2 regions of the Paenibacillus sp. J5 genome follow, and region 1 is predicted to be linked to the other one. Evidence: riboswitches for the same ligand, from Rfam matches in the RefSeq annotation. Region 1 holds a riboswitch; the other holds the start of a gene.
What was found. A riboswitch is a leader RNA that binds a small molecule or an ion and turns the genes downstream of it on or off. The one in region 1 is predicted to bind cyclic di-GMP.

Region 1 (3,173 bases):
AGCGCCAACGAGCAGATAAGGGAAGATCTCCCATACCGAAGCATCAAAGCCAAAGCCCGCATACTTGATCGCGCGATCCTGGTCGCTTACTTCAAATTCTCTCTGATGCCAGGTACAGAGATTGATGAGCGAACGATGCTCAACCATGACCCCCTTCGGCCTGCCTGTTGAACCTGAGGTATAGATCACATAGGCAAGATCATCCGGCTGTGCCTGCCTGTCCAGCAGATCATCCGCACCCTGCCGAGCTTCGTTCTCCCAAGTGACCGTCCCCTGAGTGGCTGCCCCTGCCTGCACAGCCTCGGCCGCGCATAGAATCTCCCCATCGAACCCGGACAAGCCGTCCCTCGGCATTCCAGGCTCGATGACACACAGCCGTGTACCGCTATCCTGCAGCATGTAAGCGATACGATCGGCAGGATACGCCGGATCAATCGGAAGATACGCCGCCCCCGTCTTCAAGATCGCCAGTACGCCCGTCAGCATCTCCAGTGAAGGCGAGGCCATAATTCCGACGATCTGTCCCGGCTCGGCTCCTCTGCGCCGCAGTTGCCATGCCAGGCATTCCGCCCGCTCATTCAGCTCCTGGTAGGTTAGCCGTTCTCCCCGGCATACTGCTGCCGTAAGATGCGGCGCACGCGCCACCTGCTCCTCGAAGAGTGCATGTACGGTCGTATCGGACGGATACGCCATATCCGTCGAGTTCCAACTGGCAAGCAGCTCACACTCCTCCGCCGTCAGTAGCTCCACATGTCCAAGCGGAAGCTGTGGCGTATGCAGCCACGCCATGATCACATGGCGCAGATGCCCTGCCAGGCGGTGGATAAATGGCTGTGCAAAAAAGGCTGGCGCATATAGCACTTCCAGCTTCCCATCATCATATTGAATAATCAGATCGTATCGATGCTTCAGCTCTTCCGCAGGCACGCCCTTTCCCAGCAGCAGTCCCGTATTCAAGCTAGGCATCTCCCCTCCCAGGCCACATAGCTCTGTGGTCTCCTTCAGGGATAGAGCCGAACGCTCCCTGTCTGCAAGCTCAGCATGAGCCTGCAGCATATGGGTATGTATCGGCGCATTAGCATCTGTATGTATAATAAATGGAACCGTATGTTCTGCCGAACGAATGACTGCAAAAGCCGTCTGCTCCATTCGCAAGTATCTGCTCAGCAGTGCGCTCCAGGCACCACATAAGAGCGATTCATTATTTACCCCTCCCCATTCACAAGCCTCGTGAAGCTGCGCTTTATCCTCCATGAGCCATGAGTCTATGGACTCATGCTTCCATTGCTTATCCTGTGATGCAGCCGAATATAGCCTCAAAATCGAAGGCTCCCCCAGCAAGTCAAGCTCATTTGTCCATTTCGTCCGGTTCCATGCCTTTGCTTCCAACTGGTTCATTTTCATTGCTCCTTTTGAGTGTGTATGAGAGTAGAAGAATGAAAGCAAAAAAATAACTCTACTTGCCGAAAGTAGAGTTACATTTTAAGAAAATGAAGCATTCTTAAGTTCGGCAACTGGCTGGCATAGCGTTCCCGCTGTAGCCCCTGTAGCTTTGCGTCACTACCTTTCGATAGGTTTGCCCTATTCAGTTGTCACATAAAACCATCATATGAGTTACAAGTCCTAATATATCATAGTTGATATAAAAATACATGCATGATTTTGTGAAATTTCGTATACAAAATAGTATAAAAGTAAGTATGTAAAAGCAAAGTTATAGCTAATTATGACTTTTGTCATAGAAAAACATCAATAAACCTTGACCGATATTAGGAGTAAACCTATTAGGGGCCAAGGTTGAATCGTGTCAAAAAAGTGGACTAGCGGGCGTTCTTAATAATGCCCTTCGCTGTCGCAGCCGTAATCCACTTAGGGAATTCATTCAATAACTGATCGTACAGTTGCTCATCCGATACGTTCTCTATATCGTGCAACTGGAAGAAGCCTGCGTTGTCTACGATCCGCCCCTTCATCGTATCTAATTCCTTCAATACTTTAAAATTAGAGGTTCCGATTCCAACAAACTGCCAGAATACAGGCTGGACCGCCGAATTGGCTATGACCTTCCGAATTCTCTTGTCCACTCCACCGTCATTAATAAAAATAATGAAGACCGGGGTATCCCCAGGTTCCTCATCGATATATTTGCGAAGCACATCCTCCATAACGAGCGGCTCGTTATTGCTCCTGAACTTGGAGATCGCCGGGTTATCCAGCACCTCTCTGTTCACATAGCCTGGGAAGTCATGCTCCGTTACCGAAGGCAAGCGGCTGAACTCCGAATCATAGACCCAGACATCCAGTGTCGCATTATCATCAAACTTGCAGGCAACCGCCAGAATGCGTTCCACAACCTGTTGGACGGTTCCCTTCCTGTATAGCTGTATCATTGAGCCTGAGATGTCCAGGACGAGACCTACCCGTGCGACCACGCCGCTCAGTTGCTTCTTTTCTAGTGTAATCTGCACCAGTCGCTTGCGCAGATCAATCGGCGTCTGAGGCGGAGCCTCTTCCTTCAGGGGAACAGGAGTCTCCACCGCTGCTGCTGCTGCAGGCTCTTGACTGCTGCTCTCTTCGACCTCCAGTCCGAAGCTTCTGCATAATGCTTCCAGTCCACCGTAGTAACCGCTCCCGATCGCGTTGAATTTCCATTCTCCGTTGTGCCTGTACAATTCCCCTGCCACGACAGCCGTTTCCTTGGTCAACTCGGCTCCGTATTCATAGCGGTACAGCTCGGCTCTGGTCTGCCCATCTCGGATACTCACATATAGGCCGGACACATCTTGCATCGTATAGCCCAACTGCTCTGCTTCATGAATCGTGACCGTGAAGGCAATCGCTTCAATCTGACTGTCTACACGATCCAGCCATACTGCGATCTGCTCCTTCCCTCCGCGATCGGCATCCGCTGTGTGGTGGACGGAACCGCCCCGTTCCTCAGGATTGCCATAGAAGATAAAATGCTCATCCTGCTCACATCGTCTGCTTGCAGACAGCATGAATGCCGCCGCATCAATGTCCATCGTCTCTTTACCGACCTGCCAGCCAAAGCATATCAGAATGGACGATAATCGTCGCCCCTTCGTAATATCTACCTTCTGTCCCTTGAGCAGCTTCATCGATGTGCCGCCTCCCTATAATAACTAGTCCATCATGGATGAGTCGATCAACCT
Region 2 (3,173 bases), on a different contig from region 1:
GCCAAACCAGTTCTGCGGGAGAACGGACACGTTCTGCTAGGTCTGGGGGTGGAATTAAATGATCGCTTTATCGATCGACTTCGTGATATGGGGGTCGATTATGTATTCATTGAGGATCATGTAACGGATGACATTATGCCGGAGGAGGTTATTCGCGAGGAGACGCGCAAAAATGCAGTGGATTCTGTGTATAAGACGATGAATTCCATTATGGATAACCCGGCGACCAAGGGAAGAGCTGTGGCTCCAGAGCTTGGACGCACCTTTCGCAATGTGTTCGGGCAAATCCTGCAGGATCTTATGGGGCGTCGAGAGGTACTGGTCAATCTGGAATCGATTCATACCAGTGATGCGTACCTGTTTCAGCATTCTGTTAATGTCGCTGTACTGGCGGGTATTATCGGACTCGCCAAAGGCTATAACCGCAATCAGCTTGAGGATCTGGGCATCGGGGCGTTGTTGTTCGATGTGGGCATGACCCAGGTGCCGCAGGAGCTGCTGAAGAAGAAGGCAGCGCTCACGAAAGAGGAAATGCAGGTCGTGCAAAAGCACACAGTCGAGGGCTTTAATCTGCTTCGCCACCAGTATGATCTATCGCTGCTGTCGGCACACTGCGCGCTACAGCATCATGAGCGCTATGACGGGACAGGCTATCCGCGAGGCTTGAAGAAGGACGAGATTCATGAGTATGCCCAGATTGTCGCCATTGCAGATGTGTATGACGCGCTGACATCGCCGCGTCCACATCGCCCGCGCTATACGCCGTCCGAGGCGATCGAATATTTATTTGCTGCAGGTAATTCATACTTTGACGTCAATCTGATTCGCCTGTTTTGCAAGCATATCTCGATTTATCCGATTGCAACGACCATACAGCTTAATTCGGGTCAGATCGGAGTCGTCAGTGCAAATGATTCATTGGCTGTCCACCGCCCGACAGTGCGCATTATTCAGGAGGCGGATGGGACGAAGGTGAAGGAGCCGTATGAGATTGATCTGAAGGACAGTCTCCATCTGATGATCTCCAAGGTTCTCTAGTACGTGCAGCCGACAAGGGTCGGTAATGAATTATACGAAAAAGGCAAACTTGTCTAAAGGCAAGGACGCAAAGCTATAGGGTCTAAGGTTCGTTATAAGCCGCACAATATCGGGCAACAATGCTGGTAAGTGTAGTTTATAATTCAATGCGCAGGTACGCTGTGGAAGCAGCTTCGATGCGCTTGCGGCAGCAATGTCGGAATGATTGGCAGCCTGGCTACCGTAACATTATGCATAGATTCCCGTACTGGTACGGGTGGCCAGGCAGCTACCGCAAGGTAAGCTGTTTTTTGCGTTATGGTGTGAGTGATGTGCCGGAGCATGACAATCAGCTATTAATTTATTGGCGCGCGATGTGCTTGCTGCCTTGCTGCCGGTCTGGAGGAAGATAGGATGATTAAAAGCGGAGTTTCCCAAGCTGTCGGCATGCTGCTGCTTGTCGCTCTTCTGGCAGGAGCCTGGAGGGACGGCTTGTACTTCGATGCGGATTATTATGGATTTGCGGCCTCGCTTCAGCTATCCGCAGCGTGCTTGCTCGTCTTCAGCATCGCAACGGGCAGTGTCAGCCCATGGGGCGGAAGGTCTTGTCCACGGCTGCGACGCAGTATTCCGCCATGGGAGAGGCTGCTTGCAGGCTGGCCATTTCTGTTATCCATCGCTTATCTGCTGCATCTGGCTCAAGAGCCGGTATCCATGCAGCATACGATCTCGGAGGCGCTGCGCTGGGCAAGCAGCGGCGCCTGGCTCCTGCTGACCTGCTATGCGGTCTCGTGTAGGGGCGGCAGGCTTGGCCTGCTGCTGGCGCTTCAGCTTACCGGAGGGGCAATCGTCTGGACGGGTCTTGGGAGCTGGCTTGGGTGGCTCCACCTTCCGAAGGCACTGCTAGGCAGTGGCAATGCACAGATCTCTGCGCTTGGGTATCGACTGGCGGGCTTGTTTCAGTACCCGAACATGCTGGCCGTTGTGCTGGGCAGTTTCTTCGTATGGTATCTGCTGCAGCTTGTACGCCCGCTGCCAAGCGGATGGCATGGCAATAGACGCCTCCCAGCGCGACTGCAGGTACTGCTCCCGGCGCTGCTGCTAGCGCCGACACAGGCAGCGCTGCTGCTGACCGAATCGCGCGGCGCCTGGCTCATCACCGCCCTCGGCTGGCTATGCACGCTGCTCGTAATGCGCGGAGGCGAACGCGCTGCCTTGCTGCGTTGCTCAGCGGGCTCGCTGCTCTGCGCGGTGCTGCTCTGCCGCGTGCTGGTGCAGCAGAGCCCCGCTGTGCAGGGGCACGTCGCACCGCCTGCGGTCAGCGCGCTCGTCATTGCGCTGGCGCTGGGTGGCGCCGCGTTGCTGCTGGCACTGCGCCAACCGCTGCGCCAGCAGCCGCGCAGCGGCCGCCGCGTGCTCGCCAGCAGCGCTTGGAGCTGGGGCGCGCTCGCCGCAGTGGTCGGCTCAGCGCTCTGGCTGCTGCCGCAGGCGCTGGGCGGGCGTCTTGGCAGCGGCCAATATGAGACAGCCGGCGCGCGGCGGCTGCTCTATGAGGATGCGCTGCGGCTCTGGCGCGAATCACCGTGGCTAGGCTTCGGCGGCGGTGCCTGGCGTGTGCAGTTCGAGCGCATCCAGCAGCAGCCCTATGTCGGCAGCAGAGTGCACAGCGCTTATCTGGACATCCTGCTCGATCTTGGCGCAGTTGGTCTGGCGCTGCTGGCGGTAGCCCTGCTCCTTAGTCTCATCGCGGTGAGCCGCCGCTCCGCCTTCATCTGGACGCTGCCGCCGCTGGTGCTGTTGGCGCATGGCGCGATCGATTTGGACAATGCCTTCGGCTTCTACTGGATGCTGCTGCTGGCTTATCTCGCCCTGTATATGCTTCCGCAGGAGGCCGCAGGCGGCAGTGGACAAGTCCAATCGCGGGTGAATAATACGCTAATAGTTGAGGAAAGGCCGATAGGCGTGGGCGACCCGGTATGCCTGCCTCCAACTCCAGCCTGCCCATCCCGTGAACGCAAGCGCTCTGAAAGGGAAGCTTGGGATTCCGGGCCGGGTGTCGCTTCTGCTGTGGATGAAGAGGCTGGCGTGCATCGTTCTGGCAGGTGGAGGCGGCTCGCTAAGCGAACGGGTCTGGCCGTGCTGGCGTTAGGGCTGCT

Region 2: it holds a riboswitch for cyclic di-GMP, as region 1 does, so the genes downstream of both, ACY1JZ_RS08910 (O-antigen ligase family protein) here and ACY1JZ_RS14090 (non-ribosomal peptide synthetase) in region 1, are expected to answer to the same signal.

The regions. Positions count from the first base shown of each region.
Region 1 is NZ_JBUEDD010000007.1:13,845-17,017, reverse strand. Features, by position in the region: gene ACY1JZ_RS14090 (non-ribosomal peptide synthetase) at 1-1,398, opposite strand, end outside; cyclic di-GMP riboswitch class I at 1,507-1,591, opposite strand; gene ACY1JZ_RS14085 (vWA domain-containing protein) at 1,821-2,519, opposite strand; partial or broken gene ACY1JZ_RS14080 (TerD family protein) at 2,601-3,119, opposite strand; gene ACY1JZ_RS14075 (TrmH family RNA methyltransferase) at 3,167-3,173, opposite strand, start outside.
Region 2 is NZ_JBUEDD010000004.1:324,702-327,874, forward strand. Features, by position in the region: gene ACY1JZ_RS08905 (HD-GYP domain-containing protein) at 1-1,038, shown strand, start outside; cyclic di-GMP riboswitch class I at 1,071-1,263, shown strand; gene ACY1JZ_RS08910 (O-antigen ligase family protein) at 1,432-3,173, shown strand, end outside.